Regions from separate parts of the Pectobacterium cacticida genome, predicted to be linked through region 3. Evidence: predicted binding sites of a transcription regulator. Region 3 holds the regulator's gene; each other region holds the start of a gene.

Region 1 (10,047 bases), 710 kb from region 3:
CACTCGGTCGCCCCGATGCCACGCCAGTAGAGATCGAGCAGGCGGCGCGTCTTGCAAACGTCCATGACGATATTCTGCGCTTACCCCAGCGCTACCAAACGGAAGTTGGCGAGCGTGGTGTAATGTTATCGGGAGGGCAAAAACAGCGTATTGCGATTGCGCGAGCACTACTACAAGAAGCGGAAATCCTGGTACTGGATGATGCGTTGTCTGCGGTTGACGGGCGGACAGCGCACCAGATTTTGCAGAACCTGAAAACATGGGGTGAAAAGCGCACGTTGATTGTCAGCGCGCATCGTCTGTCAACGTTGGCTGACGCGGATGAAATCATCGTGTTGCAACAGGGGCAACTCGTGCAGCGTGGTGCGCACCGTGTGCTGGCGGCTGAGCCTGGATGGTACCGAGATATGTACCGTTACCAACAGTTAGAAGCGGCGTTGGATGATGCGCCGCAGCCGGAAGGAACAAAAAATGAATAGCGCCAACCCGTTCGGGGCAACGTTGAAACGCCTGTTGGCCTATGGTTCACCTTGGAAGAAACCGCTATTGATTGGGGTTTTGATGTTATGGGTCGCCGCTGGCGCAGAGGTCTCAGGCCCCATGTTAGTAAGCTATTTTATCGACCATTTGGTGGCTAAAGGTGAATTCCCCTTGGCAGTGGCGGCGGGGCTAGCCGCGGCCTATATCCTGCTGCAAATACTGGCGGCTTCACTACACTATTTTCAAGCGCTGTTGTTCAACCGCGTCGCGGTGGGGGTTGTGCAGCAACTACGTATTGATGTAATGGATGCTGCATTGCGTCAGCCGCTGAGTACCTTCGACAAAGAGCCTGTCGGGCAGTTGATTGCACGCGTCACCAATGACACTGAAGTCGTGAAAGATCTGTATATCACGGTAGTTTCGACTGTGCTACGCAGTGCGGCACTGGTTGGCGCGATGTTGGTAGCCATGTTTAGTTTGAACTGGCGGATGGCGCTGGTTGCGTTGATGATTTTTCCCGCGGTAGCCGTAGTCATGGTGCTTTACCATCACTTTAGTACGCCTATCGTGCGTAGAGTAAGAAGCTATCTGGCCAATATTAATGACGGTTTTAACGAAGTGATTAATGGGATGGGGGTCATTCAACAGTTTCGTCAGCAGGCTCGCTTTGGCAATAAGTTAGGCACCGCCAGTCGTGAACATTATGAAGCGCGTATGAAGGCGTTGCGTCTAGATGGGATTCTACTCAGGCCGTTGTTGAGCTTATTTTCTGCGATGGTGTTATGTGGTTTATTGTTTCAGTTTGGTCTTAACGCTGATGACGCGGTAGGGGTCGGTGTTTTGTACGCATTTATCAACTACCTGGGTCGTCTGAATGAACCTTTGATTGAGCTGACAACTCAGCAGTCTATGTTTCAGCAGGCCGTGGTCGCCGGAGAACGTATCTTTGAACTAATGGACGGCAAACAGCAGCGCTATGGCGATGATGAACGCCCTTTGGTTACGGGACGTATCGATATAGACAAGGTCTCATTCTCCTATGGCACAGAAAAACGCGTATTACGGGATATTTCCCTGACGATACCGGACCGTGGTTTTGTTGCGCTGGTTGGGCATACAGGCAGCGGCAAAAGTACGCTGGCAAGCCTGTTGATGGGATATTATGTGCCGAATGAGGGAGAGATAAGACTTGATGGACGTCCGCTATCGACGCTGTCTCACACCGTTTTGCGCCAAAATGTGGCAATGGTGCAACAAGACCCAGTTGTGCTGGCGGAGTCCATGTTTGTCAATGTGACGTTGGGGCGTGATATCAGTGAAGATGCCGTCTGGCGCGTGCTGGAAGTCGTGCAGCTTGCTAATCTGGTTAGAGATTTCCCAGAAGGCTTGCATACGCGGATTGGTGAGCAGGGGAATAACTTATCTACAGGACAGAAACAGCTGCTAGCGATTGCGCGAGTCTTAGTGCAACCGCCCAAAATCCTGATTCTCGATGAGGCCACGGCAAATATTGATTCGGGTACGGAGCAGGCGGTGCAAAAAGCATTGCGTATTATCAGGGAGCAAACGACTTTGGTCATCATTGCACACCGTCTTTCCACTATTGTTGAGGCCGACATGATTATGGTGCTCCACCATGGTCAAGCCGTTGAACGGGGAACGCATAAGCAATTGTTGCAACAACAAGGGCGTTACTACCAAATGTATCAATTGCAGCTTGCCAAAGAGGATCTTGCCGCAATTAGCGCGGAATCTTGCCCAGTCTAATACTGTGGTTTTGATGCAAGAGCCTGCACCGCCTTGTATGGTGCAGCGCTGACGTCTGGATGTTGTTTCGCACCATCAATAAGCACACGGCTTGGTGTTTTTACTCGGCTTGCACTGAAAATACCCCTGTTGCACTAATTTGGTGCTGCCCTTGCCCTGTTTTTCCCATTTTTCGTTCTCGACGTGTTTGATTTATAACCGCTCTACTCCCTGCAAGCGTACCCTATCCCGATTTATGCCAGATAAATCATTTATGGCACACCCTTTGCTTTAATCATGGCGTGTACCGACTTCGTAGATCTGTAATCGAACAAGTGACGGGCGAAAGCCTGAACGTAATGGCTAGGGGGAAGATGAATGAAACTGGTTACTGTGGTGATAAAACCATTCAAGCTGGAAGATGTGCGTGAAGCATTATCCTCTGTCGGCATCCAGGGACTCACCGTCACTGAGGTGAAGGGATTTGGTCGTCAGAAAGGACATGCCGAGCTATACCGTGGCGCAGAGTACAGCGTTAACTTTTTACCCAAGGTAAAAATTGATATCGCAATTGCGGATGACCAACTGGATGAAGTGATAGACGTCATCAGTAAAGCCGCATACACCGGAAAAATTGGTGATGGCAAGATTTTTGTCGCCGAATTGCAAAGGGTTATCCGTATTCGTACGGGTGAAACTGACGAGTCCGCACTTTAACAACACCTAACGTAGATACGTAAATAGGGATGGATGAAAATGAAAAAACTCTTCTCTTCATTAGGTCTCGCTACAGCGGCATTGCTCCCATCGTGGGCAATGGCTGCTGCACCGACGATTGATAAAGCGGATAACGCTTTCATTATGATTTGTACCGCGTTGGTACTGTTTATGACGATACCGGGTATCGCACTATTTTATGGTGGCTTGATTCGTTCAAAAAACGTCCTGTCCATGATGGCTCAGGTGAGTGTATCCTTCGCGATGGTCTGTATTCTGTGGGTGGTTTATGGCTACAGCCTGGCGTTCAGTGAAGGTAACGCTTTCTTCGGTGGCCTAAGCACATTCATGTTGAAAGGTATTGGGATAGAGTCCGTGAGTGGAACGTTCTATCAGTTTGTGCATGTGGCGTATCAGGCTTCCTTTGCCTGCATCACCGTGGCACTGATTGTCGGGGCAATCGCTGAACGTATTCGCTTCTCTGCGGTACTCATTTTTGTTGCGATATGGCTGACATTCTCTTATTTGCCAATGACGCATATGGTATGGGGCGGTGGTTATCTGGCCGCAGATGGCGCGCTTGATTTCGCTGGGGGGACGGTTGTACACATCAATGCGGCGGTTGCTGGGTTGGTTGGTGCTTACCTATTGGGTAAACGTGCAGGTTTTGGCAAAGAAGCTTTTAAACCCCACAATTTGCCGATGGTGTTTATCGGTACGGCAATTCTGTACATTGGCTGGTTTGGTTTCAATGCAGGGTCTGCGGGGGCGGCCAACGGCATCGCTGCGCTGGCCTTTCTGAATACGGTGGTCGCTACCGCTGCTGCAATTCTTGCATGGGTCGCTGGAGAGTGGATTGTACGAGGAAAACCGTCTTTATTAGGCGCATGCTCAGGCTGTATCGCTGGCCTGGTGGCCATTACACCGGCTGCGGGTACAGTCGGCGTGGGCGGCGGACTGATCATTGGGCTAGCTGGTGGCATAGCGGGCTTGTGGGGCGTAACCGTACTGAAAAGATGGCTGCGTGTCGATGATCCCTGTGATGTATTCGGCGTTCATGGCGTGTGTGGGATCGTCGGTTGTATTCTGACGGGCGTATTCTCTTCGGCGTCGCTGGGCGGAACAGGCTATGCGGAAGGCGTGACAATGGCGCATCAGGTTTGGGTTCAGCTATTCAGCGTAATTGTTTGTTTGGTGTGGTCAGGCGTTGTGGCATTTGTTGCCTTCAAAGTGGCGGATATGATTGTCGGCTTGCGTGTACCTGAAGAGCAAGAGCGTGAGGGGCTGGACGTTAACAGCCATGGTGAGAGCGCTTATAACCAATAAGTAAGGTATTTTCACAGTGTACAGGCGCGGAACTAATCCGCGCCTGTACTATTTGTACTACGCCTAAATTATTCGTAATTCGTACTACCCCACAATTGTTTTCCATCTCAAACGGTTTTTACTACTTTGAACCTCTGGTCGTGAGTGAGGTTATTAATTTCATACTTTCTCGATTACTGACGGCGACGTATTACGCCTTCCTGTACGCTAGAGGCAACTAACACGCCGTCACGGGTGTAGAATTGCCCACGCACGAAGCCCCGCGCGCCGGATGCTGAGGTGCTTTCCACCGAATACAATAGCCAGTCATCAAACCGGAAATCGCGGTGAAACCACATTGCGTGATCTATTGTGGCTACCTGCACACCGGGCTCCAAAAAGCCAACACCATGAGGTTGTAGAGCGGTAAGTAGGAAATTGCAATCAGATGTGTAGCCAAGTAGATATTGGTGAATACGCTTGTCTTCAGGAAGTGAGCCATTGGCACGGCACCAGACATGGCGCACTGGCTTATCTGCTTGACCTTTTAAGGGGTTGTAGAATTTTACCGGGCGCATTTCAATTGGGCTGGACTGAATGAGTTTATCGCGTAAGCGGGGCGGCAAGAGATGTTGTATAGACTGAGCAATCTCCTGCTCGGATTTCAGCGCTTCTGGCGGCGCGACGTCTGGCATTACATTCTGGTGTTCAAACCCGTCTTCATGGCTTTGAAAAGAGGCTGTCATATAAAATATAGGTCGACCATTCTGAATGGCGCTAATACGTCGCGTGCTGAAACTATTGCCATCTCGCAGGTTCTCTACATCATAAATAATAGGCTTCTGACTGTCTCCAGGTAGCAAAAAGTAGCCATGTAGAGAGTGGATATTGCGTTCGGCTGGTACGGTCTGTTTGGCCGCTGACATGGCCTGCCCAACAACCTGCCCGCCAAAGACCTGACGTAGTCCGAGATCGTCGCTTTGTCCGCGAAACAGTCCTTCTTCAAGTTTTTCTAAATGTAGGAGGTCGAGAAGGTGTTGCAGTGATTGATTAATCATGTCGGCCACCCTAGGTAGTGATGATTGGTTATCTATTTGTTTTTTAAAGTGTAAGGTTTTTAATTTTTTCTGTTTTTTGCAATAAATATTCGACTTTAAGGAAAATAACAGAATGTTGCACCATAATTAAGATGTTGGACAAATCATACTATTTTGAATGCTGATGTTCGATACCGATAGTTTGGCAATAACAAAGGAGACTGACTGAATGAAATTATGGCATATTTTAGGCGGTATCACGCTATCGTTGGTGTTAACTGCATGCGCTCAAAAGAATGATTATGGCGTTTCCCCGCTAACTGGGGAGCCTGTCACCAGTACTTCTTCATCACGTCCGGTTATAGCGATGCCAGCGGTAACTGGTAGTGTGAATATTCCTCAGCGCATAGCACTTCCCCACAACGCTGTATTGACCGTGACCGTTTCTGATGCGTCGTTGGTAGGCGTGCCATCGAAGGTAATTACGCAGCGCGTAACGCGTACCGATGGAAAACAGTCGCCTTTCTCGTTTAGATTACCGTATAACCCGGCAGATATTCAGCCCAATGCGCGAATCCTACTGAGTGCTGCGGTTGCCATTGATAACCACATTGTTATGGTAACAGAGAATGTCTTACCCGTTATTACCAACGGCGTTAATAACGTTGATTTGGTGTTAACCCCTGTTGCTTCTGTTGCTTTACCCGCAAACAATACGGGAACAGTCTCTTCCCCTTCAGCAAACCAGCCTCCCAGCAGTTAGAGACGCTGGCGGCCGTGATAGTCAGCTTGATTTAGTGGCTACGCGCCGTTCGTTATGGCGCGTATTGCCAGCGATATTCAGTAAGATTAACCTTTCCCTGACGATTGAATACAATCCCTTCCGCCTGTAGCGCAGATTTCTGGCGCAAATAATCACCACCAGTTAATGATATTTCACCTTTGCGGTTGATTACTCTATGCCATGGGAGTTTGCTGTCTTTCGGCAGGCGTTTTAATACGCCACCCACTTGCCTCGCTGCTTTAGGGGAGTTTGCAAGCTGTGCAATATCGCCATAAGTTGCTATTTTCCCATAAGGGATCGCCGCGACAATGTGAAATACGCGTTGGCGAAAATTATCATTTTCTTCTGACATCACGGTATGTTCCTGTACTCCTACGCGGTTGTATTTCATAGTGACATAGCTATATGGGTAAGAAAACACCGGTTAGCATGTGTTAGCTTGCAATTGCGTATTCCATCGCTGATAATGCCACCGCTTTGTTATGTGTTGCCACTAACGTTTGTAGTAGGCGTCATTGCAGAGTTGTCAATGGAGGCCCTATCGGTTCTCTCGCAACACTAACCTGTGGATTCGGTCAGGTCCGGAAGGAAGCAGCCGCAGCAGGAGACGTGTGTGCCGGGATGTAGCTGGTAGGGCCTCCACCATTTCTATTTTTAGGCGCGTCTGGCTGTCAGATTACTCTTCATTCCTCATCGATAAATTCGGTTTTCCATCGTGTGACAATACCCCGGCATCATGTTGTGTCCCTCCGACATAAGCGTTAAGTTTAAAAAGACATTTACGCTGATTTCAACTTGTGTAGAAAGAATATTGTACATTTCTACTTCGTGCATAATCTTAAAGTGGTTTCTATTCCGGAATGGAGGATTAGTAACGTTATCGATTCGTTTGCTAGCACTTAGAGAGAAATAAACATCGGGAAGGAGGAAAACTCATTTTTATTTAATATGAAAAATACAATTTGTTACAAATGACGTATGAGTAATAAAATAAAAGGATAATAAAAACAAAGGCCGATAATAATATCGGCGCAATGTAGTCGATATCGATTTTGTACGCGGACAGCTATGTATTAGCGAACGTAACGCCATACCGCAGTTGGAACTTTATCATAAAGCTTGTTCATCGTCAGTTCAGCTAAACGATGATCGGCGGCGGAAAAGAACATCTCCAATTCATCATTAGAGAGCTCATACTTGTTTTTTTCAATAACGCGTTCCAGCGTGTCAATAGTTGTGCATTTACGCAAACGCATCAAATAGTCGATTTTCTTCATAATGACCTATACAAATAGTACCTGGTGGTTAAATATATATAAATAAATTATTGCTTAACTTTTAGCAGGCGTACAGATGTTCTCCCCTGAGAACATTCCGAATAATGTTGTTTTGGACTTCTGCCAACGCCGCAGTTCAGCATCATTGATACCATAGTTGCCAAACAAAACATAAGTATCATCCAAATACGTTTCAACCTGCTTTGAAAGCTCGCTCTCGTTGGGGTATTTTATTTTAAAAGTAAGAACAAATGTAGCGATATACTCAATAAGTTCGTTTAATTGGAGATTGATCGCAGATGTCGGATCATTGACCCAACCATGGCTGCTATCACCTAACGTCGCTATGCTTTCGTCACACAGATTTTCACATAAGAACCTGAGTTGGGCAATATCATAATGTTTTGGTGTGTATTCATCCATATCAATCCCTCCGTTAAGCCGTTATTTAGTGTTACTGCGGTTAACATCTATAAACAGGTAGACTGATGAAAAGACATTATACCCGTTATACTTCGAGATATGTATGTGTTGGCTCCTGTCCTTGCCCCTATGTTATCGATAACAACGCCGGGGAAGATTACTGCTGTTATGGACTACAACGTGAATTTATTAAGGGGAGATCATATTCTATTTCGATGCTATTACAGGCAATATGTTGAACCATTGAGGTTTATTCAAAAAGAACGAAACAACTCGGACTTTCACCATCTATACTCTACTATCTCGCAAAACAGGGCTGGGGTAAATACCTCTTTACCACGACTTGGCCTTAAGTATAGCTATGTGATGTCGGTTACGGCAGTATGATGATATATAACTATAGCAAAAGCATTCATAACGTTCACGGGCAATAGATAAAGTTTTCACCGCTATTTGTTTTGATTAACCGCCAGATTTATGTCGTATCAAGGCGCATTGAATAAACGTGATGGCGATTAATTTAATACTCTAATCTGAATGAGTGGGTAGGGACCGTAAAAGTATCGTCTCGTGTTTCGGCAGCCAGGCGGATGATGTGGATTATCTTATTGTTTCGGCAGTTTTTTATTTGAGTAAATCCGTACAGCTGCGCGGGTATCATGACACAGGCTGTACGGAGTGAGTTAAAGAAAGATTAACCTTTTTTCTTTTTTCCGCCTTGTACCGCCTTAAAGCGCGGGTTTGATTTGCATATTACGTAAACGCGCCCGCGACGGCGGACTACAATACAATCTTTATGACGATTTTTTGCTGCACGCAGTGAGCTGAGTACCTGCACTTATCGTTCCTCCTGATTACTTGAAAAAGTTTCCAAAGCGTTGCTGGAAGCGGGCCGTACTGCCTTCTTTGGAATATTCTTTTTGCTTGCCGGTATAATAGGGATGCGAGGCTGAAGACACATCAATCGTGACGTAGGGGTATCTCTGCCCTTCAAGCTCAATTTCTCGCTCGGTTCTAATTGTTGAGCCTATCCTGTAATAGACATCGGCACTGGTATCATGAAATACCACGGTGCGATAGTCGGGATGAATGCCTGCTTTCATAATTACCTCAAATGTAATGTTATAACATAATAATATAGTGCACTCATTTAGTTTGAGGATCAACTGTTATTAAAGCGTTTAACTATTGGCGCTGTCCGCGCGACAGTACCCGCAACGCTACAAGGGGAAACGCAATATTGCACGGAGTGAGTTCTGGCACTGTGGCTCTTAAGCCAATCGGAGGCGTAAAAAAGGCCGCTAGGCGGCCTTTTACAAAAAGTGTTGATAGTTTCGTTACTAGTGGGCTGTCGTACCGTCTACCTTCTTACCAAAACGACGGCGGACGACAACAAAGAACACGGGAACGAAGAATATGGCTAGCACGGTAGCGGTAATCATTCCGCCCATTACCCCGGTACCAACGGCGTTCTGAGCGCCGGAACCAGCACCGCTACTGATGACCAACGGCATGACGCCAAGTATGAAAGCCAGTGACGTCATCAGGATTGGGCGAAGACGCATACGAACAGCATCGAGCGTTGCTTCTATCAGCCCTTTACCTTCTTTTTCCATCAGATCTTTAGCAAATTCGACAATCAATATGGCGTTTTTCGCGGATAGCCCTATGGTTGTCAACAGGCCCACTTTAAAGTAAACGTCGTTTTCAAGACCTGTCATATTTGCTGCAATCAGCGCACCAATAATCCCCAATGGAACCACCAGCATGACGGAGAAGGGGATTGACCAGCTTTCATAAAGCGCTGCCAGACACAGGAACACAACAATCAACGAAATAGCATAGATCGCGGGAGCCTGGTTCCCTGATAATCGCTCCTGATAGGACATCCCCGTCCATTCGTAGCCAATACCTTGCGGTAATTGGGCAACGAAACTTTCCATCATTGCCATCGCTTCACCGGTACTCTTACCTGGCGCCGCTTCGCCCTGTATCTGCATAGAGGGTTGACCGTTATAACGCTCTAAGCGTGGTGAACCGTATTCCCAGTGGCTAGTTGTGAATGCAGAGAACGGTACCATTTGTCCGTTATTACCACGGATGTACCAGTTTTTAATGTCATCCGGCAGCATACGGAAAGGTGCATCGGCCTGAACATAAACTTTCTTCACGCGACCGCGATCGATAAAGTCATTCACATAGGAACCACCCAGTGTCGTTGCCAACGTTGAACTGATATCTGACAGTGATACACCAAGCGCCTGCGCTTTTTCCTGGT
Region 2 (10,047 bases), 920 kb from region 3:
GGTTTTTATCGTCACGGCCTTCCTGGTACTGTGTAACACCGTGCAACTCTTTTTCGCCTTTAGGAAGCTCCCCACGGCAAAGAAATCTCAGCGAGGCAAATAGGAAGCAGCATCAACATAACATCCTGATGCTGCGCCATATCATAGTGGTGATTCCGGCAACATGCGTATTAGGGCACTAAACCTGCCTACGCTAACACCCGGAATCAGCGTAGACGGGAATGGCCCGCTATCTGGCGAGTGTGACGACGGCGAGCGATCATACGTTCCCGTAGCGCATCATAGGCCCAGTTATACAGCACGGTATACGGCAGGAAAAACAGAAAGAAACCGATCTCCACTTTGAGTGCCTGCCATAAGGTGATGTTCAGCATCCACGCCGCCAGCGGTAACCCAATCAGAATGAAACCGCCTTCAAATCCCAGTGCGTGGCCGATACGCACAGCGAGTCGGCGTTGTACGCGATCGGCAGGCCATAGGCGATCGAATATCGCGTTATAGATCATGTTCCATATCATCGCAATGCTGGATAGCATAACCGCCAATGCACCCATATCAAAGAGCGGTTTATTCAACAACCAGGCACCGACTGGCGCGCAGATCGCTAATGCAATCAGCTCAAAGCCTATGGCATGGTACCAGCGTTCACGTAAGGTTTTATTGGTTTTGTTCTGCATAGCCTATTCACTCTATCTTTATTGCGGATGTGTTCTGACCATTATCATGGATGACACTGTATTACGGCCCGATTATCATCGTATAAAATGATAGAATAAAGTTAGTTTCCATCGATAAAACCGATAGAGGTAGGATGCGTTATTCACCCGAATCCCTGTTAGCCTTTGTGACGACCGTCGATGCGGGATCGTTTTCCGCCGCCGCACGGCGATTGCATAAAAGCCAATCCACCATTAGTGCCGCTATTGCCAATTTGGAAGCCGATCTGGGGTTAGTGCTATTTGATCGATCGGGTCATCAGCCTGTACTCACGCTAGCAGGCGAAAAGGTACTTTCTCATGTACAGGCGATCCTGTCGGCCAGTGAAGCCCTGGATGAGTTGGCGATCCGTTTGGCCGACCATATCGAGCCACGTCTGACGTTTGTGTTATCCGATATCTGGCAAGCTGCGCATTACGAACCGGTACTCAAGCGGTTCGCTCACCATTTTCCCGATATTGAATTTGAATGCCTGATAGCGGAAGGCGATGATGTCATCGATCTACTGCAAACGCATCGTGCGCATGTCGGTATATTGCGCGCGCAGGCAGATTATCCGCCCGATATAGCCGCGGCACGCTTGCAGATTAAAACGGAAATGGCCGTCTTTGTGTCGGTATTCCACCCCCTAGCCAAAGAAAAAAGCGTGACCCGCAGCCAACTGGCGACAGTCCGCCAGCTCTATCTCAATACCTATAAACGTAGCGACCAGCCACAACCGCAAGGAATAGTCTGGTCTGCGCCGTCCTACCTTATGCTACTGGAAATGGCGCAGCAGGGGCATGGCTGGAGCATTCTGCCGCGCTGGTTAGTGGCGCAATACGACCAGAATAAGCTGGTGGAATTGCCGGTCGCGGGCTGGCCGCAGTGGATTGACGTGGACATTGTCTGGTCTAAACCCCATCCGCCCGGCCCAGCCGGACTGTGGATGATTGACCACCTTCTTGAACAGCAGGAAAACATCTTCTCTGGATGAGAATAGGTTTTCCCAGCATAGGACGCCTGATGCTTTCCCTCCGCGTCACCTTGCAAAAACACCCATTATTGTGACGCACCAAAGTAGTACTTCCCAATGAAAAACCCTACTATGAAAGGGATTACTACTTGAGTATTCGCGGCACCCCCGCAGATGCCGCAATCGTGCGCCTTAATAATAAGATGTTGCATACGATAAGGTGAAAATTCACTCATTCATACGATTGCAAGTGAGAACAAAATGTCGAATAAACCCTTCTATTACCAAGATCCTTTCCCACTCAGTAAGGATGACACCGAGTATCGCCTGCTGAGCAGCGATTTTGTTTCTATCGCGCAATTCGAAGGTCAGGACATCCTGAAAATCGAGCCAGCAGCATTAACGCTTCTGGCGCAGCAAGCCTTCCATGATGCTTCTTTCATGCTCCGCCCCGCTCACCAGCAGCAGGTAGCCGATATTCTTCACGACCCCGAGGCTAGCGAAAACGATAAATACGTGGCGCTGCAATTCCTACGTAATTCTGAAATTGCTGCCAAAGGTATCCTGCCAACCTGCCAGGATACAGGTACCGCTATTATCGTCGGTAAAAAGGGGCAGCGCGTGTGGACTGGCGCTAACGATGCCGAAGCGCTGTCCAGAGGCGTCTACAATACCTTTATTGAAGACAACCTGCGCTACTCGCAAAACGCGCCTTTGGATATGTACCAAGAGGTCAATACCGGCACCAATCTGCCCGCGCAAATTGACCTCTATAGCACCGAAGGTGAAGAGTATAAATTCCTGTTTGTCACTAAAGGCGGCGGGTCTGCCAATAAAACCTATCTGTATCAGGAAACCAAAGCGCTACTGACGCCAGGTAAATTGAAAAGCTTTTTGATTGAGAAAATGCGTTCATTAGGCACCGCCGCCTGCCCGCCGTATCACATCGCATTCGTGATTGGCGGCACGTCGGCGGAAACAACGCTGAAAACCGTCAAGTTGGCGTCAACCAAGTACTACGATGAATTGCCGACAGAAGGCAACGAGCACGGTCAGGCGTTCCGTGATATCGCCCTGGAGCAGGAGATTCTGGAAGCGGCGCGCGATCTGGGTCTGGGCGCGCAGTTTGGTGGGAAATACTTTGCCCACGATGTGCGGATCATCCGCCTACCGCGTCATGGCGCATCCTGCCCCGTCGGTATGGGGGTGTCTTGTTCCGCTGACCGTAATATTAAAGGGAAGATCAACCGCAAAGGCATTTGGCTGGAACAGTTGGAACAAAACCCGGGGAAATACATTCCTGAACATCTGCGCGAAGCGGGCGAGGGCGATGCGGTAAAAATAGACCTGAACCGTCCGATGGCCGAGATCTTGAAAACGCTGTCGCAATACCCGGTATCTACCCGACTCTCGCTGACCGGCACCATCATCGTCGGCCGTGACATTGCTCACGCCAAGCTGAAGGAACGACTGGATAACGGCGAGGAACTCCCGCAGTACATTAAAGACCACCCGATCTATTATGCCGGCCCGGCAAAAACGCCCGAAGGCTATCCGTCCGGTTCACTAGGGCCGACAACCGCAGGCCGCATGGATTCCTACGTCGATTTACTACAGGCCAACGGCGGCAGCATGATCATGCTGGCAAAAGGTAACCGCAGCCAGCAGGTGACCGACGCCTGTAAGAAACACGGCGGCTTTTACCTTGGCAGCATCGGCGGGCCAGCGGCAATCCTGGCGCAGAACAGCATTAAGAGCCTAACCTGTGTGGAATACCCGGAATTAGGGATGGAAGCCATCTGGCGGATTGAGGTAGAAGATTTTCCGGCCTTTATTCTGGTAGACGATAAAGGCAACGATTTCTTCCAGATGATCCAGAGCGCCAAGTGCGTGAAATGCGGTTAAGTTAAATACGCGATAGAGAAGTTAGGAGAGATCTCGTGTGCCGATGCCCCTATTTTCGGGGCGTCCAGACCGTTGACAAACCTATTTGCCGAATGAAAATGGGCTTTATCAGCAACCTCAGCGCCCCGATTTTCGGGGCGCTTTTATTTGATGCCCAGACGTTTCGCCAAACGGTGTAGGTTGCCGCTGTCTATTTCCAGTTCTCTCGCGCAGGATGACCAGTTGCCCCCATGACGCGCCAGCGTTTGCTGGATGATCCGACGCTGATAGCCGTCCGTGGCCTCTCGCAAGCCGCCGCTGATGAAATAATCTGGTGTGCTGCCAGTGGCACTCGGTTCCCCTGCAAAAGCATGAACGGGCTGGGAGGGAAGCTCAAGATTGAAATGCTCTGGGCCTAACAGCACTTCACCCGATTCCTGTCCCGCTCTTGCCAGCACAGTCGCGCGGTATATGGCATGCTCTAACTCGCGCACATTCCCCGGCCAATCGTACTGTTCCAGCAGCGCTCCCGCCTGCACGGTTAAGGCCAAACGCGCCAACCCCAGTTGAACACGGCTACGTTCGCAGAAAAACCCAGCCAACAGTGCTATATCCTGACGACGCTCACGCAGCGGCGGTACGGATAAGGGAAAAACGCTCAGACGATGGAATAAATCGGCGCGAAAAACACCATCCAGCACCGCCTGACGCAAATCACGATTGGTTGCCGCCAGTACACGTACGTTCACTTTCAACGTGCTATCATCGCCCACGCGCTGGAGATCGCCATATTGCAATACGCGCAGTAACTTCGCCTGTAGCGTCAGCGACAGTTCACCAATCTCATCCAGAAATAGCGTGCCGTTATCCGCCATTTCAAATTTACCGGTACGGTGGTGAATCGCTCCGGTAAACGCCCCTTTTACATGGCCAAATAATTCGCTCTCCGCGACCGATTCCGGCAGCGCAGCGCAATTAAGATAGACCAACGGATGATCAGCCCGATGCGAACCACGATGGATCGCTCGCGCCACCAGCTCTTTGCCGACGCCCGTCTCCCCCATGATCAGCACATTCAGGTCAGACCCCGCCACAATATCGACTTCTTTCTTTAGCCGCTGCATCGCTTCAGACAGCCCGACCATTTCCTCCGCGCTTTCCACCGCCGGGCTTTCGGCACGCACCGGCGCAGGCAATTGCCGTTCAAGACGCTCCATTAGCAGAGCATTACTTAGCGCCGCGGCCGCCATTGCCCCCACTAATCGCAGCTCTTCATCGCTAAAATGATCAAACTGGCGCGGATCCATACCATCCACCGTTAGCGCACCGATCAAATTCTGATTCGCAAACAGCGGCAGGCCAACACACGCGTGCACTTTAAGATCTTCCTGGCTGGGGATCAGGCCATCATAAGGATCAGGAAGCTGACTATCCGCCGGGAAACGTACCACATCGCCCGCACGGGCGATCGCTTCCAGCCGCGGATGATCGGACAGACGAAAACGTCGTCCCAGCACATCCGGTGCCAGACCGTCTATCGCCAACGGTCGAAATAGCTGGTTCTCATAACGTAGCAACGCCGATGCATCACAGCGTAATAGCTGGCGTAGGCTATTAATCAACCGCTGAAAACGATCTTGATTTGATAGCCCCATTTGCAACTCGATAGCGATACGGGCCAGGGCGTTGATAGAAAGCATTTGGGTGTGTCCTAATGACATTATCATTGTCATTACGACACTAACCCAATAATGTCATTATGACAATGTCGATTAATTAATTCATTAAAATCAATTAATTAAAAATTGGCACGGTTTCTGCAATCTCAATGACAACTCTCCTGATTGTTACCATTGAGGTCTCAGAACATGGCAATTCACGTTAAGAATAATATTCACTGGGTTGGACAACGCGACTGGGAAGTCCGTGACTTCCACGGTACGGAATACAAAACGCTGAAAGGCAGCAGCTACAATAGCTATCTCATCCGCGAAGAGAAGACCGTGCTGATCGACACCGTCGATCATAAATTCAGCCGTGAGTTTGTGCAGAACCTGATGGCGGAAGTGGATCTAAACGCCATCGATTACATCGTGATCAACCACGCCGAAGAAGATCACGCTGGCGCACTCAGTGAGCTAATGGCGCACATTCCCCATACACCGATCTATTGCACTTTCAATGCGATCGATTCCATTACCGGCCATCATCATCATCCCGAATGGAATTTTCACACGGTCAAAACCGGCGATACGCTGGACATCGGCAATGGCAAACAATTGATCTTTATCGAAACACCGATGCTGCACTGGCCGGACAGTATGATGACTTACCTGACCGAGGATGCCGTATTATTCAGTAACGACGCGTTCGGCCAGCACTACTGTGATGAACACTTGTTTAACGATGAGGTAGATCAAACCGAGCTATTCGAGCAGTGCCAGCGCTATTTCGCCAACATTCTGACGCCATTCAGCCGCTTAGTGACCGCCAAGATCCACGAAGTGCTGGGCTTTAACCTGCCGCTGTCGATGGTCGCCACCTCACACGGCGTGGTATGGCGTGACGATCCGGCCCAGATCATCCACCTGTATCTGAAGTGGGCCGATAGCTATCAGGAAGATCGCATCACGCTGTTTTACGACACCATGTCTAACAATACCCGCATGATGGCCGACGCCATCGCGCAGGGTATCAACGATGTCGATCCCGGTGTCGCGGTGAAAATTTATAACGTCGCCCGCCATGACAAGAATGAGATCCTAACGCAGGTCTTCCGGTCGAAAGGCGTATTGGTCGGTTCATCGACGATGAATAATGTAATGATGCCGAAAGTTGCCGCAATGTTGGAGGAGATTACCGGCCTGCGTTTTCAAAACAAGAAAGCGTCCGCATTCGGTAGCTACGGCTGGAACGGGGGCGCGGTCGATCGCGTGCAAACTCGCCTGATGGACGCCGGTTTTGAAACCACGCTGGCGTTGAAAACCAAGTGGCGTCCTGATGGCAGCGCATTGGAGATTTGCCGTGAACACGGCCGCGAAATCGCACGTCAGTGGGCGCTGCATCCGTTGGATAATACGCCGGCTCGTCGCGTTATCTCACCGGTAAAACCGACGACCGCCATACCACAATCTCCCGTCACACCACTCGCCGCAAGTGCCCCCGCTACCAGCGCTTGTGGGTGTAATGAAGTCACCGCGTCAGAGTCAACCGTACCGCCCGCGGCGCTATCAGACAGTGGCCGTATGCAGTGCAGCGTCTGCCAGTGGATATACGATCCGGCGCTGGGTGAACCGATGCAGGATGTCGCCCCCGGCACCGTCTGGTCAGACGTGCCAGACAGCTTCCTCTGCCCGGAATGCGGGCTGGGTAAAGACGTTTTCAATCCAATGCGTTGAGGCGAGGATGATGAAAGATATCGTGATTATTGGCGCGGGCTTTGCCGCCCGCCAGCTTATTCGGCAGCTACGTAGGCTGGATGCTCATTGTCCTATCCGTATGATCGCTGCCGACAACGGCGATGAGTACAACAAGCCGGATTTAAGCCATGTGATGAGCCAACAGCAACGCGCCGACGATCTGACGAAAATGCAAGCCGCAGAATTCGCGGAGGAAAACCGCATTACGCTACTGGCAAACACGCGCGTCACCGCGATTGATCGCCAGGCGCAACAGGTTGCTTGCGGCACGGATCGTTATGATTACCAGAAGCTAGTACTGGCGACAGGAGCCAGCGCAAGGGTGCCACCAATTCCAGGGCATGAACATATGCTAACGCTCAATAGCCAGCAGGAATACCGTACTCACGAAAGTCGGCTCTGGCAGGCCGAACGTATACTTGTACTCGGTGCCGGGTTGATTGGCACCGAACTGGCGATGGATTTACGCCGCGCGGGAAAACGTGTCACCCTAGCTGACTGCGCCAGTAGCATTCTACCCGCGTTGATGCCGCCCGAAGTCAGCGCACGTCTGCAATTCACGCTGACGCAGCAAGGGGTCTCACTGCATCTGAATACCACCCTGCAACAGCTAGAGAAAACCGAAACTGGCGTGCGGGCGACATTTATCGATGGGCGGACTATTGAGGTCGATGAAATCATCGCCGCTATCGGTTTGCAGCCTAACACACCGCTAGCGCAAACAGCAGGGTTGGCTGTGCGGAAAGGCACCCAGACCAATGCGCAGTTACAGACCAGCGATCCGCAGATTTATGCGCTAGGCGACTGTGCGGAGATTAACGGTAGGCTCCTGCCCTTCCTGCAGGCTATCCAGTTGGCCGCAATGCCACTGGCGAAAAATCTGCTAGGCGGCAATGAAATGCTGACGCTGCCGCCAATGCTGGTAAAAATCAAGACGCCGCTGTTTCCTTTGCAGATGGCAGGCGATGCCGCCGGTAGCGATTTACACTGGCAACAGGAATGGGACGAACAGGGTATGGTGGCGCAAGCACGGGATAGCCAACACAAGCTACGTGCCTTTGTGGTCGGCGGTGCCAGAATGAAGGACGCCTTCCCACTGCTACGACAGCTTTCTGCCACTACCTGATACCGCAAAATAAATATGCATATAAAATACATATTTCTGGTCAGACCGTGTGGGGATTCATAGAATATAGTCATCGCTTTCAGCATTTATGGACCGAGGTAACGATGCAAGATCTCATTTGTTATAAAAAAATGCCACAGTGGAACCACCTGACGCTGCCCGAGGCATTTAAGGAAAAGCACAATACGCAAGCAGGCACCTGGGCAAAATTGACCGTGTTGCGCGGGGAAATGACCTTCGCCATGTTAACCGAAGATGGCGATACGCTGGAGACGTATCATTTTTCCGAGCACAACCAGCCGCCTTTTGTGGAACCACAGGCCTGGCACCGCATTGTTTCGTGTTCTGACGATCTGGAATGTCAACTCAGCTTTTATTGTTCGCCCGAGGATTTCTATCATAAAAAATATGGTCTGACGCGTACCCATTCCGAAGTGATCAAGGCGATGCAGTACGTTAAACCGGGTAAAGCACTCGATTTAGGCTGTGGCGGCGGACGAAACGCTCTGTATTTGAACCTGCGCGGATTTGACGTTACCGCCTGTGATAAACACGAACCCAGTATTGATTCGCTAAATAACATCATTAAAAGCGAAGCGCTGGAGAACATCCGAGCAGGCGTTTACAATATCAACCTTGCGGAAATAAAAGCACAATACGATTTCATCCTGTCAACTGTCGTACTGATGTTCCTGGAACGAGATCGCATTCCGCACATTATTAGCAATATGCAGGAAAGTACCGTTAACGGCGGCTATAACCTGATTATTGCCGCGATGTCCACGGAAGATTGTCCATGCCCAATGCCCTTCTCGTTTACTTTTAAAGAAGGCGAACTGAAGGACTATTATGCCGATTGGGAAATCCTCAAATATAACGAGGATATGGGGGAACTACACAAAACCGATGCGCAGGGTAACCGTATTAAGCTACGTTTCGCTACCCTACTGGCGAGAAAACCCTAATCATACCACGCTGGTTTCATTGCCAGCGTGAATACGCTATACCCACTGCGTTATCCACGCCATTTGTCATTATTCACTTCTCTTTTTAAGGGAATAATAAGAATACTCTTGTTTACCCTTAATACTCATCCTCATGAGCTATACCTAATATCAGTGGGTTCATAAGGATAACATCATGGCTGATAATCACGTTCAATTTCCAAAAATAATTTCTATTCATCAGTTTATGAAAGCATATGGAACTGAGGCTCTGATTTGTTTTCTCGGGGTCAAAGAGGCGAAAAGCGTTCATTATGCCGTCGTGACGGGCGTCGGCGCAGAACGTGAAACATTGCCTTATTTTAAGTGGATTAATACCATGATAATCAATGGTGAAAAATTAATGTATGGAACATATCATGCGATCGCTAACAAATATTTACTGCGTTATCTCGCTGAGTTTTGTTTTAGGTTTAATCGACGATTTTATTTAGAATAAGGTGTTTGAACAATTGATTAATTCAAGTGTTCAAACCGCACCGATGCCTCAACGTCTTCTTAAATTTCCCGAGATTCGGGGGTAAAAAATAATTATATGGAAAATACGGTAATATATATATATATTCACCTTCAATAGCATTGATGGAGTTCTCACTAACCTAATCATGAGGGAAAAGCCTTAGGAGGCTAATGATGGTATTTAAACAAGAAATAGTTGTTTATAACGGTTATAAAATCAATGTTGAACGTCATATTTATAGTAGTAAATTACAATCTGCAATTCTGGTTAATGGTGCGTTGGCGACATCTTCGTCATTTTTACATTGGGTTAAGCATTTAGAAGGTCGAGTGAATACCATTCTTTTCGATTTACCCTTCGCAGGGAAATCCAAACCCATGAATAAGTCACTCAGTATCATCACCAAAGAGCAGGAAGTCGAGATCATCAATCATCTGATTCGTCACTATGAACCTGAGATTATTATGTCCGTTTCCTGGGGC
Region 3 (10,047 bases):
ATTTCTATGTCAGGGGGATGTTTTACAGGGAAGTATCTTAGATGAATCTGTGGTTATCTAAAACCAAGAATGCGCCGATGACCGAAGAGGGAATAGGACATCGACGCGATAACCTAAGCAACCGGGATGATTTCCTTCAGATTATAAAGCGCAATGAGCGTTTTTAAGCGTTCGCTGGCACCAACAATCTTGATGTTGCCGCCTGAAGGCGGCAACTGGTGAACGTATACAAGCAGTGCCAAACCGGCAGAATCGACACGATTTAACCCAGAGACATCCAGCGTGGTTTTACCCGCTAACAAGGCTTCCCGCTGCTGCCAAAACGGTAATAGCGTTTCACGGTCCAGATCGCCCGTTAAAGCCAGCGTTGACGCCTGCGTCTGCCAGTTCAATGCGTTTGCCATTTTCGTACCTAAATTGCGCTTACTGATCTAACGTGATGGGCTGCTTCGCCGAGGATTCCAACTGCTGAGTCAGGCCATCAACACCTTTCTGGCGCAATATTGTCGCCCATTCATTTTGCTTAGTGGTAATCATGCTGACCCCTTCTGCAATCATGTCGAATGCCTGCCAGTTGCCGGTTTTACTGTTCTTGCGCCATTGGAAATCCAGACGGACCGGAGGACGCCCCCCGTTATCAATGATGGTGACACGAATAGCAACAATATTGGCATCCCCCAACGGCTGCTCTGGAGCAATCTGATAGGTCTGCCCATGATACATGGCTAAAGCCTGACCGTAAGCCTGTTCAAGATAGGCTTCAAACGCTTTGAAATAGGCATCGCGCTGAGTCGGCGTAGCATCTTTGTAGTAACGCCCCAGCACTAGCGCTCCGGCGTATCTCACCTGGACATAGGGCAATAGCTCTTCACGCACGATAGTACGCAAATAATTAGGGTTTTGTTTTATTGTTGATTGCTCGTTTTTTAAACGAGCAAACGTTTTTTCCGCCGCTTCATTCATTAAGCTATAGGGATTCTTTTGATCCACCGCGTTGGCTAATGGCGCGACAACCAGTAGCGCCACCATCAGTAAACGTTTAAACATGTCGATATCCTCTTATGGATGTAAAGGGGCAGGCTCAGTACTGTGCGCAGGCTCGGCATCCGTTTCCGCCTTCGATTGACTCGCATTATCCTCGCCATTACCGCCACTCTTATATAGGAATTGACCGATGAGGTCTTCAAGCACCATAGCCGACTTGGTGTCCTGAATCACACCGCCGTCTTTCAGAATTGCGGTGCCCATTTCCTCATCCTCAAACCCAATGTTCAGCGCCAGATACTGTTCACCTAACAGCCCGGAAGTCCGTATAGCCAAAGAACTGGTATCGGGAATATGATCGTAGCGTTGCTGGATATCCAGCGCCACGCGTGGCAGATAGGTTTTCTCATCCAACGAGATCTCCGCTACACGCCCGATCACAACACCGCCGATCCTAACCGGAGAGCGCGCTTTCAGCCCACCGATGTTGTCAAACGTCGCATACAGACGATATGTTGGTTCGCTGCCGATCGATTTCAGGTCGGCCACTTTCAGGCATAAAAAGAGGACGGCAGCCAGTGCGATCAGCATAAACGCCCCAACCCAGACTTCAGTTTTCTTTGTTTGCATCGACTCAGTTCCCAAACATCAGTGCTGTCAGCACAAAATCCAATCCCAATACCGCTAACGACGCGTGTACGACCGTTCGAGTCGTTGCTCGGCTGATCCCCTCGGACGTCGGGAGCGCATCATAGCCGTTAAACAGCGCAATCCAGGTTACGGTAATCGCAAAGACAATACTTTTAATGACGCAGTTCAAGATATCCTGACGCCAGTCAACCGCGCCTTGCATCGCTGACCAGAAGAATCCGCTATCGATCCCTTTCCAGTCCACGCCAACCAGGCCGCCGCCCCAGATCCCGACGGAAACAAAAATCACCGTCAATAGCGGCATACTGATTAGCCCCGCCCAGAAGCGCGGTGCGACAACGCGACGCAGTGGATCAACCGCCATCATTTCCATGCTGGAAAGCTGTTCTGTCGCCTTCATCAGGCCAATTTCCGCCGTCAACGCCGAACCGGCACGCCCCGCGAATAACAGCGCCGTCACCACAGGCCCTAACTCACGCAGCAGTGACAGTGCGACCATCATGCCCAGGCTGGCTTCAGCGCTGTACGTCGTCAGAATAAGGTACCCCTGCAACCCCAGCACCATGCCAATAAACAGGCCAGATACGATGATGATCAGTAGGGACTGCACGCCAACGCTGTACAGTTGTTTTACCAACAACGGCCACTGTTTCCTGAATTCGGGTTTACCGACCAACGCATTAAATAGCATCAGCCCGGCGCGCCCAAAAGCCGCGCTGGTGGCAATGCCCTGACGCCCAAACGACGCCAATGTCCGTAATAACATGACTGCGTTACCTCTCTGAACCTAGCAGCGATGTCTTGTAATCCCCCGCCGGAAAGCGGAAAGGCACTGGCCCGTCGGCGATACCATCCAGGAACTGACGCACCTGCGGGTCATTATTTTCCCTCAGTTGCTCCGCAGTTCCTTCTGCCACCACGCGCTTATCGGCCACGATGTAAGCGTAATCGGCGATGCTCATCACCTCCGGAACATCGTGAGAAACCACAATACAGGTCACGCCCAAGGCATGGTTTAATTCATCGATCAGCTTCACCAATGTCCCTAACGTAATCGGATCCTGCCCGACAAACGGCTCATCGAACATAATCAGTTGCGGATCGAGCGCAATGGCCCTCGCCAACGCGGCCCGCCGCGCCATACCACCGGAAAGCTCCGCCGGCATGAGTTCAGCCGCTCCGCGTAGCCCTACCGCTTCCAGCTTCATCATGACGACGCTACGTAATAGCGGTTCCGGTAATCTCGTATGTTCTCTCAGCGGCCAGGCGACATTATCAAACACGTTCAAATCGGTGAATAATGCGCCAGACTGAAACAACATACTCATTTTCTTACGTGCGTTATACAACTCGCGGCGCGACAGCGCGGGAATATTCTCGCCATCAAACCAAATCTCACCGCTATCAGGCGGCAACTGTCCGCCGATCAGGCGTAATAATGTCGTTTTGCCAATACCCGAAGGCCCCATGATCGCGGTCACCTTGCCTCTAGGTACGTTCAACGTAATATCGGTAAAAATGTCTCGCTCCCCACGCCGAAAGCGAAGACCGCGGATCTCGACCAGATTCGTTGCCTCATGGTTCATTATTTCCATTCCTTACCCATCAGTAGGCAGCACGCTTAATGTAGAGCCTTCATTCCAGCCTAACCTCTGGCCTCCATTAAGGTGTGGGTTTTACAAAAACTTACTGTGTACTTTCACACCACGTTGCCGCATAGCCGCTTACCCAGTTTTACTTACCACGACAGGTTTTACTTTTTCACCAAGCCCCGTCAGAATTAACATCTATTATCACAGAAATTGCCGTTTATGCGATATTCGTCCAAAAACACGGGCTTATTCGACAATAAGCGGGTGATTATACACTAAATAATTCGAGTTGCAGGAAGGCGGCGGCACGGTGATCACCCTGAGGCCCACATCGATAAGTGGCTGGGGAGAACGATGGGGATAGCCAACGCACGGGTAGCTTGAAGTATGACGGATATATATCCTATTGAAGGACGCTGCATGCTTTTTGCAACACTGCTTTTGTTCGTTGGCTTGCTATTACTGGTTTACGGTGCCGATCGTCTTGTCTTTGGCGCCGCCGTGCTAGCACGCTCTTTCGGTTTGCCCCCCTTCGTCATCGGTATCACGATTGTCGGCTTCGGCACTTCATTACCTGAATTAATCGTTTCGGTAACCGCCGCCTTAAACAATAGGGTCGATATGGCCGTGGGTAACGTGATTGGCTCCAATATCGCTAATATTTTACTTATTCTCGGCAGCGCAGCGCTCATTCGTCCATTAACGGTTCATTCGACCCTACTACGTCGAGAGTTGCCGCTCATGTTGTCCGTCACTTTATTATGCGGTGTTTTACTGCATGATAGTTACCTAAGTCGTACCGACGGCCTGTTGCTGCTTTCTGCCGCCACGCTATGCCTGGTGTTAATTCTTCGCATGGCGCAACAGACGCAGCGTGAAGGGGGGGATCGCCTGACAAGTGAACAGGTGGCAGAGCTGCCACAGGACAACAGTAACCCAATGGTCGCCGTACTGTGGCTGATCCTCAGCATGGTTATTTTGCCGATGGCGGCGCGTATGGTAGTGGATAACGCCACGGTAATCGCACGCTATTTCGACATCAGCGAGTTAGCCATCGGGCTAACTATTCTCGCGATCGGCACCAGCCTGCCTGAGCTCGCCACCGCCATCGTCGGGACGCTAAAGAAAGAAGATGATATTGCGCTGGGCAACCTGATTGGCTCGAACATTTTTAATATTGCGATCGTGCTGGGCGTACCTGCGCTGCTCTCGCCGGGCGCATTGAACCCTCAGGCTTTTCAGCGCGATTATTGGGTCATGCTGGCGGCGAGCGCGCTATTAACCGCGCTGTGCCTCAGCAACAAACGTCGTATCGGGCAGGGCGCTGGCGCATTATTATGCTGCGCGTTCATCGCCTATCTGACGGCCCTGTTCTTTTTTTCATAAGGCCCTGTTTTTCATAATAACGTTATTCCATTTTCCATCATAATCAGGATATTGGTATGTCACCGTTTGAACATGATGCTCACCGAAACCAGCAGTCCGACCGTGCACTATCCGAGCATAAGTTACAGCCCGATTTTGACTTCCAGCAGGCGGGTAAAAACGTACTGCGTATTGAGCGCGATGGGCTTGCGCAATTAGAGCAGTACATTGACGACAATTTTACCCTTGCTTGCCAAAAGATATTTCACTGCCAGGGCAAAGTGGTGGTGATGGGTATGGGCAAATCCGGACACATCGGTCGTAAGATAGCGGCGACGTTAGCCAGCACCGGTACACCCGCTTTTTTTGTTCATCCGGGCGAGGCCAGTCACGGCGACCTCGGTATGGTGACACCACATGATATCGTCATTGCTATTTCCAATTCCGGCGAATCCCATGAAATCCTCGCACTGATCCCCGTACTGAAACGCCAAAATGTGTTTCTGATTTGCATGACCGGCGCACCGGAAAGTACTATGGGCAAGGCGGCTAATATCCACCTGTGCGTACATGTCCCGCAGGAAGCCTGCCCTCTTGGCCTGGCGCCCACGACCAGTACGACGGCAACGTTAGCGATGGGGGATGCGCTGGCCGTGGCCCTACTCCAGGCTCGCGGCTTTACCGCCGAAGATTTTGCCCTCTCTCACCCCGGTGGCGCACTGGGCCGTAAACTCTTACTGCGCGTCAGCGATATCATGCATTCGGGCGATGAAATACCGCATGTCCCGCACAATGCATCACTGCGCGATGCGCTGGTGGAAATTACGCGCAAAAATTTGGGTATGACGGTAATCTGCGAAGCAGATATGACCATCCAGGGTATCTTTACCGACGGCGATCTGCGGCGCGTTTTCGACATGAATATTGACTTGAACAGCGCTCGTATTGCTGATGTGATGACCGCAGGCGGCATCCGTGTCACGCCGCAAACGCTGGCAGTAGACGCGCTTAACCTGATGCAGTCACGTCACATCACCTCCTTACTCGTGACGGAGGATGATCGTTTGGTTGGTATCGTTCATATGCACGATATGTTACGGGCAGGCGTGGTTTAACAAGAAAGGATAATGGTGAATGAGTGAAGTCAAGGCGCAAACCGCTACCTGCTATGGGCCAGTCGATCAACGAGTACTGGAAAAAGCCCGCGAGGTGCGTCTGTTAATCTGTGACGTTGACGGCGTGATGTCCGATGGCCTGATTTACATGGGGAACCACGGCGAGGAGTTGAAAGCCTTCAACGTCCGCGACGGTTATGGCATTCGCTGTTTGCTGACATCCGGCATCGACGTAGCCATTATTACCGGACGTTCGGCAAAATTGCTGGAAGATCGGTGTAAAACACTCGGCATCGTCCATCTTTATCAGGGACAATCGGATAAGATTTTGGCCTTCTCCGACTTGTTGGATAAACTGGCGCTTCCCCCACATCAGGTGGCGTATATCGGCGATGATTTGATTGATTGGCCGGTAATGGCGCAGGTTGGGCTAAGTGTTGCGGTGGCAGATGCGCACCCATTGCTGCTACCGCGAGTGGATTATGTCACTCGGATTGCGGGGGGGCGTGGTGCCGTTCGTGAGCTGTGTGATTTGATACTGATATCGCAGAACAAATTGGAGCACGCCAAAGGGTTGTCAATATGAGTAAAACCAAACGTTGGCTGACCACTTTTCTGGCACTATTAGCGCTCGTCCTTATCGGCTGGAATATTGCCGATGACGACGGGGTATCGGTGCCGAGCGCCAACGATCCCGCCGTGCCAATCTACACGAGTGAAAAGACCGACACGCAGGTGTACAGTCCCGCGGGTAAATTGAGCTACCGATTAATTTCTGAACAGGTAGAATATTTCAACGATGAGCAGTTAAGTTGGTTTACCGCGCCGGTTGCTACGCTGTTCAACGAACAAGGCACGGCAACCTGGTCAGTTCGCGCCGATCGCGCCAAACTGACAAAAGACAGGATGCTCTATCTGTATGGCCATGTCGAAGTAAAGAATCTGACGACGGACACGCAGCTTCAACGCATCACAACGAATAATGCTCAGGTGAATCTGGTCACGCAGGATATTGCTTCCGATGATGAAGTCACCCTGTACGGCACTAGCTTTACCTCAAGCGGGATGAAAATGCGCGGGAATCTGCGTAATAAGACGGCCGAGTTGATCGAAAAGGTAAAAACCTCATATGAAATTCAAAACCCATAACCTGATGCGTAACACCCTGATCGCCAGTTCTCTGTTCGCCGTCAGCGTTTCCGCTCTCGCCGTTACTGGTGACAGCAATCAACCTATTCATATTGATTCGGCACAACAATCTTTGGACATGCAGGGTAATACTGTGACCTTCACTGGCAATGTTGTCGTAAAGCAAGGGACGATCGAAGTGAAAGCCGATAAGGTCGTGGTGACGCGGCCACAGGGCGCGCAAGGCAGCGAAGTGGTGGAAGGTTACGGTAATCCCGTAACCTTTTACCAGATGCAAGACAATGGGAAGCCGGTGAAAGGTCACGCACAGAAAATTCGCTACGAGTTAGCTAACGACTTCCTGGTGCTGACAGGTAACGCCTATCTGGAACAGCAGGACAGTAACGTCAAAGGCGATCGCATTACCTATTTGGTCAAACAGCAGCGAATGGAAGCGAGCAGCGACAAAGGAAAACGCGTGACAACCGTGTTAGTCCCCTCTCAGCTTCAGGGGAAGGAAAACAACAGTCAGTCTTCTCGTGCTCAACCCTCGCAACCACGGGTCACCGAATAAGTTATGGCAACACTAACCGCAGAAAACCTGGCCAAGGCGTATAAAGGCCGTAAAGTCGTGGAGAACGTCAGCCTCACCGTTAATTCCGGTGAGATCGTCGGTTTACTCGGGCCGAATGGGGCCGGGAAAACGACCACATTTTATATGGTGGTCGGTATCGTTCCGCGTGATGAAGGGCGCATCGTCATCGACGACGACGACATCAGCTTACTTCCTCTTCACGAACGCGCTTTGCGCGGCATTGGCTATCTGCCGCAGGAAGCGTCTATTTTCCGTCGCTTAAGCGTCTATGACAATCTGATGGCTATATTACAGATCCGCAAAGATCTGACGACGGAACAACAAGAAGATCGCGCCAATGAGCTAATGGAAGAATTCCATATTATTCATTTGCGCGATAGTCTGGGACAATCGCTGTCTGGAGGGGAAAGACGCCGGGTCGAGATTGCGCGAGCGCTGGCGGCGAACCCGAAATTCATCCTACTGGATGAGCCGTTCGCGGGCGTAGACCCGATCTCCGTACTGGATATAAAAAAAATCATTGAACATCTGCGTGACCGCGGATTGGGTGTGTTGATTACCGATCATAACGTCCGTGAAACGCTGGATGTGTGTGAACGCGCCTATATCGTGAGTCAAGGTAATCTGATCGCCCACGGTTCACCAGCCGATATTCTGGCCGATGAACAGGTGAAGCGCGTCTATCTGGGCGAAGGTTTCCGACTCTGATAGGGTAATATTTTTCTTTGCAGCACTTATGGGACGTTAGCGAGATTTATGAAGCAAGGTTTGCAACTCAGGCTTAGCCAGCAACTGGCCATGACTCCACAACTGCAACAGGCTATCCGCCTGTTGCAGTTGTCCACGCTTGAATTGCAACAGGAAATTCAATTGGCGTTGGAAAGCAATCCGTTGCTTGAACAAACGGATCAGCATGACGAAATCGAATCATTCGAAAAGGTAGACAGTGATTCTCTGGATACCGGTGAAGCCCTTGAGCAACGCGATATGCCGGAAGAATTGCCGCTCGACGCGACGTGGGATGAGATCTACTCCGCCGGTACGCCGTCAGGCACCGGCACCGACTATCGCGATGAAGAACTGCCTATTTATCAGGGTGAAACCACACAAACGCTACAAGATTACCTGATGTGGCAGGTTGAACTGACACCCTTTTCAGATACCGACGCCGCCATTGCGACATCTATCGTCGACGCGGTAGACAGCACCGGCTACCTGACCGTACCGCTGGAAGATATTCTTGACAGCATCGGCGACGACAATGTGACGTTGGACGAAGTCGAAGCCGTGCTTAAACGTGTACAGCGTTTCGACCCCGTTGGCGTCGCGGCGCGCGATTTACGTGATTGTCTTCTGGTGCAACTTTCTCAGTTCGCTGACGGCTCGCCCTATCTGGACGAAGCGCGGCTGATCGTCAGCGAGCATCTCGAATTATTAGCCAACCATGATTTTCGCAGTTTAATCCGACTCACCCGCCTGAAAGAAGACGTCCTTAAAGAGGCGCTGGCGCTGATTCAGTCTCTCGACCCACGCCCAGGGCAATCGATCAACACCGGCGAGTCCGAATATGTCATCCCTGATGTGCTGGTGCGCAAGGTTCAAGGTGCCTGGGTAGTTGAACTGAATACCGATAGCATCCCTCGCTTACAGATTAACCAGCAGTATGCGGCGCTGGGTAACAGCATACGCAACGACAGCGATGGGCAATTTATCCGCAGTAACCTGCAGGAGGCGCGCTGGCTCATTAAGAGCCTGGAAAGTCGCAACGACACATTACTGAAAGTGACACGCTGTATCGTCGAGCAACAGCAGGAATTCTTCGAGCACGGGGAAGAATTCATGAAGCCCATGGTATTGGCAGACATCGCGCAAGCGGTGGATATGCATGAATCCACGATCTCACGCGTCACTACTCAGAAGTTTCTGCACAGCCCACGCGGTATTTTTGAACTAAAATACTTCTTCTCCAGCCATGTTAATACCGATAACGGTGGAGAAGCCTCATCAACGGCCATTCGTGCGCTGGTGAAGAAACTTATCGCGGCGGAAAACCCCGCGAAACCGTTGAGTGACAGCAAACTCACCACCCTGCTCTCTGAACAGGGCATTATTGTGGCACGTCGTACCGTTGCAAAATACCGAGAGTCTTTATCTATCCCACCATCGAATCAGCGTAAACAACTGATTTGATCTCAACAGAGAAGGAAGACACGATGCAGCTCAACATTACCGGACACCATATCGAGATCACGGAACCTATGCGTGATTTTGTGAATGGCAAGTTTGCCAAATTAGAGCAGTATTTTGACCGGATTAACCAGGTTAACGTGGTATTGAAGGTGGAAAAAATCCGGCATATTGCCGAAGCCACGCTCTATGTTAACGGCGGGGAACTGCATGCAACGTCAGAAGCGGAAGAAATGTACGCCGCGATAGATGTATTAATTGATAAGCTGACAAGACAGCTTAATAAGCATAAAGATAAACTCAAGCAGCACTAACTTTTTCCTTGACACAATAGTCGAGGAGCCCACCCGGCCCACGCATCACGTCGGCCGGGGCCACCAGGAGTGCAAGCGTCGTAAAGTGAAAATAAAATGAATCACGATCCAGAATT

The links. Region 3 encodes sigma-54, which starts transcription at its own class of promoters, with help from an activator protein. Its sites were predicted from a motif close to GTTGGCACANNTTTCGCTNT; they were not measured.
Positions count from the first base shown of each region.
Region 1: glnK (P-II family nitrogen regulator) is a predicted target of sigma-54. The motif match lies at 2,500-2,519, and genes of this name have one in related genera.
Region 2: norV (anaerobic nitric oxide reductase flavorubredoxin) is a predicted target of sigma-54. The motif match lies at 5,361-5,380, and genes of this name have one in related genera.

Region 1 covers NZ_CP133656.1:984,524-994,570, forward strand. The annotation lists gene RFN81_RS04630 (SmdA family multidrug ABC transporter permease/ATP-binding protein) at 1-479, shown strand, start outside; gene RFN81_RS04635 (SmdB family multidrug efflux ABC transporter permease/ATP-binding protein) at 472-2,247, shown strand; gene glnK (P-II family nitrogen regulator) at 2,605-2,943, shown strand; gene amtB (ammonium transporter AmtB) at 2,983-4,269, shown strand; gene tesB (acyl-CoA thioesterase II) at 4,443-5,303, opposite strand; gene RFN81_RS04655 (YbaY family lipoprotein) at 5,515-6,048, shown strand; gene RFN81_RS04660 (MGMT family protein) at 6,101-6,421, opposite strand; RNA gene ffs (signal recognition particle sRNA small type) at 6,609-6,705, shown strand; gene RFN81_RS04670 (HHA domain-containing protein) at 7,143-7,346, opposite strand; gene tomB (Hha toxicity modulator TomB) at 7,401-7,769, opposite strand; gene ykgO (type B 50S ribosomal protein L36) at 8,464-8,607, opposite strand; gene RFN81_RS04685 (type B 50S ribosomal protein L31) at 8,624-8,872, opposite strand; gene RFN81_RS04690 (efflux RND transporter permease subunit) at 9,110-10,047, opposite strand, start outside.
Region 2 covers NZ_CP133656.1:3,469,297-3,479,343, forward strand. The annotation lists gene RFN81_RS15840 (multidrug efflux MFS transporter) at 1-103, shown strand, start outside; gene RFN81_RS15845 (multidrug/biocide efflux PACE transporter) at 207-677, opposite strand; gene RFN81_RS15850 (LysR family transcriptional regulator) at 812-1,693, shown strand; gene fumA (class I fumarate hydratase FumA) at 1,934-3,577, shown strand; gene norR (nitric oxide reductase transcriptional regulator NorR) at 3,721-5,277, opposite strand; gene norV (anaerobic nitric oxide reductase flavorubredoxin) at 5,425-6,954, shown strand; gene norW (NADH:flavorubredoxin reductase NorW) at 6,962-8,101, shown strand; gene tehB (SAM-dependent methyltransferase TehB) at 8,206-9,066, shown strand; partial or broken gene RFN81_RS15880 (transposase) at 9,308-9,629, shown strand; gene RFN81_RS15885 (alpha/beta fold hydrolase) at 9,736-10,047, shown strand, end outside.
Region 3 covers NZ_CP133656.1:274,668-284,714, reverse strand. The annotation lists gene mlaB (lipid asymmetry maintenance protein MlaB) at 114-404, opposite strand; gene mlaC (phospholipid-binding protein MlaC) at 424-1,047, opposite strand; gene mlaD (outer membrane lipid asymmetry maintenance protein MlaD) at 1,060-1,614, opposite strand; gene mlaE (lipid asymmetry maintenance ABC transporter permease subunit MlaE) at 1,619-2,401, opposite strand; gene mlaF (phospholipid ABC transporter ATP-binding protein MlaF) at 2,409-3,221, opposite strand; gene RFN81_RS01240 (calcium/sodium antiporter) at 3,648-4,613, shown strand; gene kdsD (arabinose-5-phosphate isomerase KdsD) at 4,670-5,707, shown strand; gene kdsC (3-deoxy-manno-octulosonate-8-phosphatase KdsC) at 5,727-6,293, shown strand; gene lptC (LPS export ABC transporter periplasmic protein LptC) at 6,290-6,856, shown strand; gene lptA (lipopolysaccharide ABC transporter substrate-binding protein LptA) at 6,837-7,409, shown strand; gene lptB (LPS export ABC transporter ATP-binding protein) at 7,413-8,138, shown strand; gene rpoN (RNA polymerase factor sigma-54) at 8,187-9,620, shown strand; gene hpf (ribosome hibernation promoting factor) at 9,644-9,931, shown strand; gene ptsN (PTS IIA-like nitrogen regulatory protein PtsN) at 10,028-10,047, shown strand, end outside.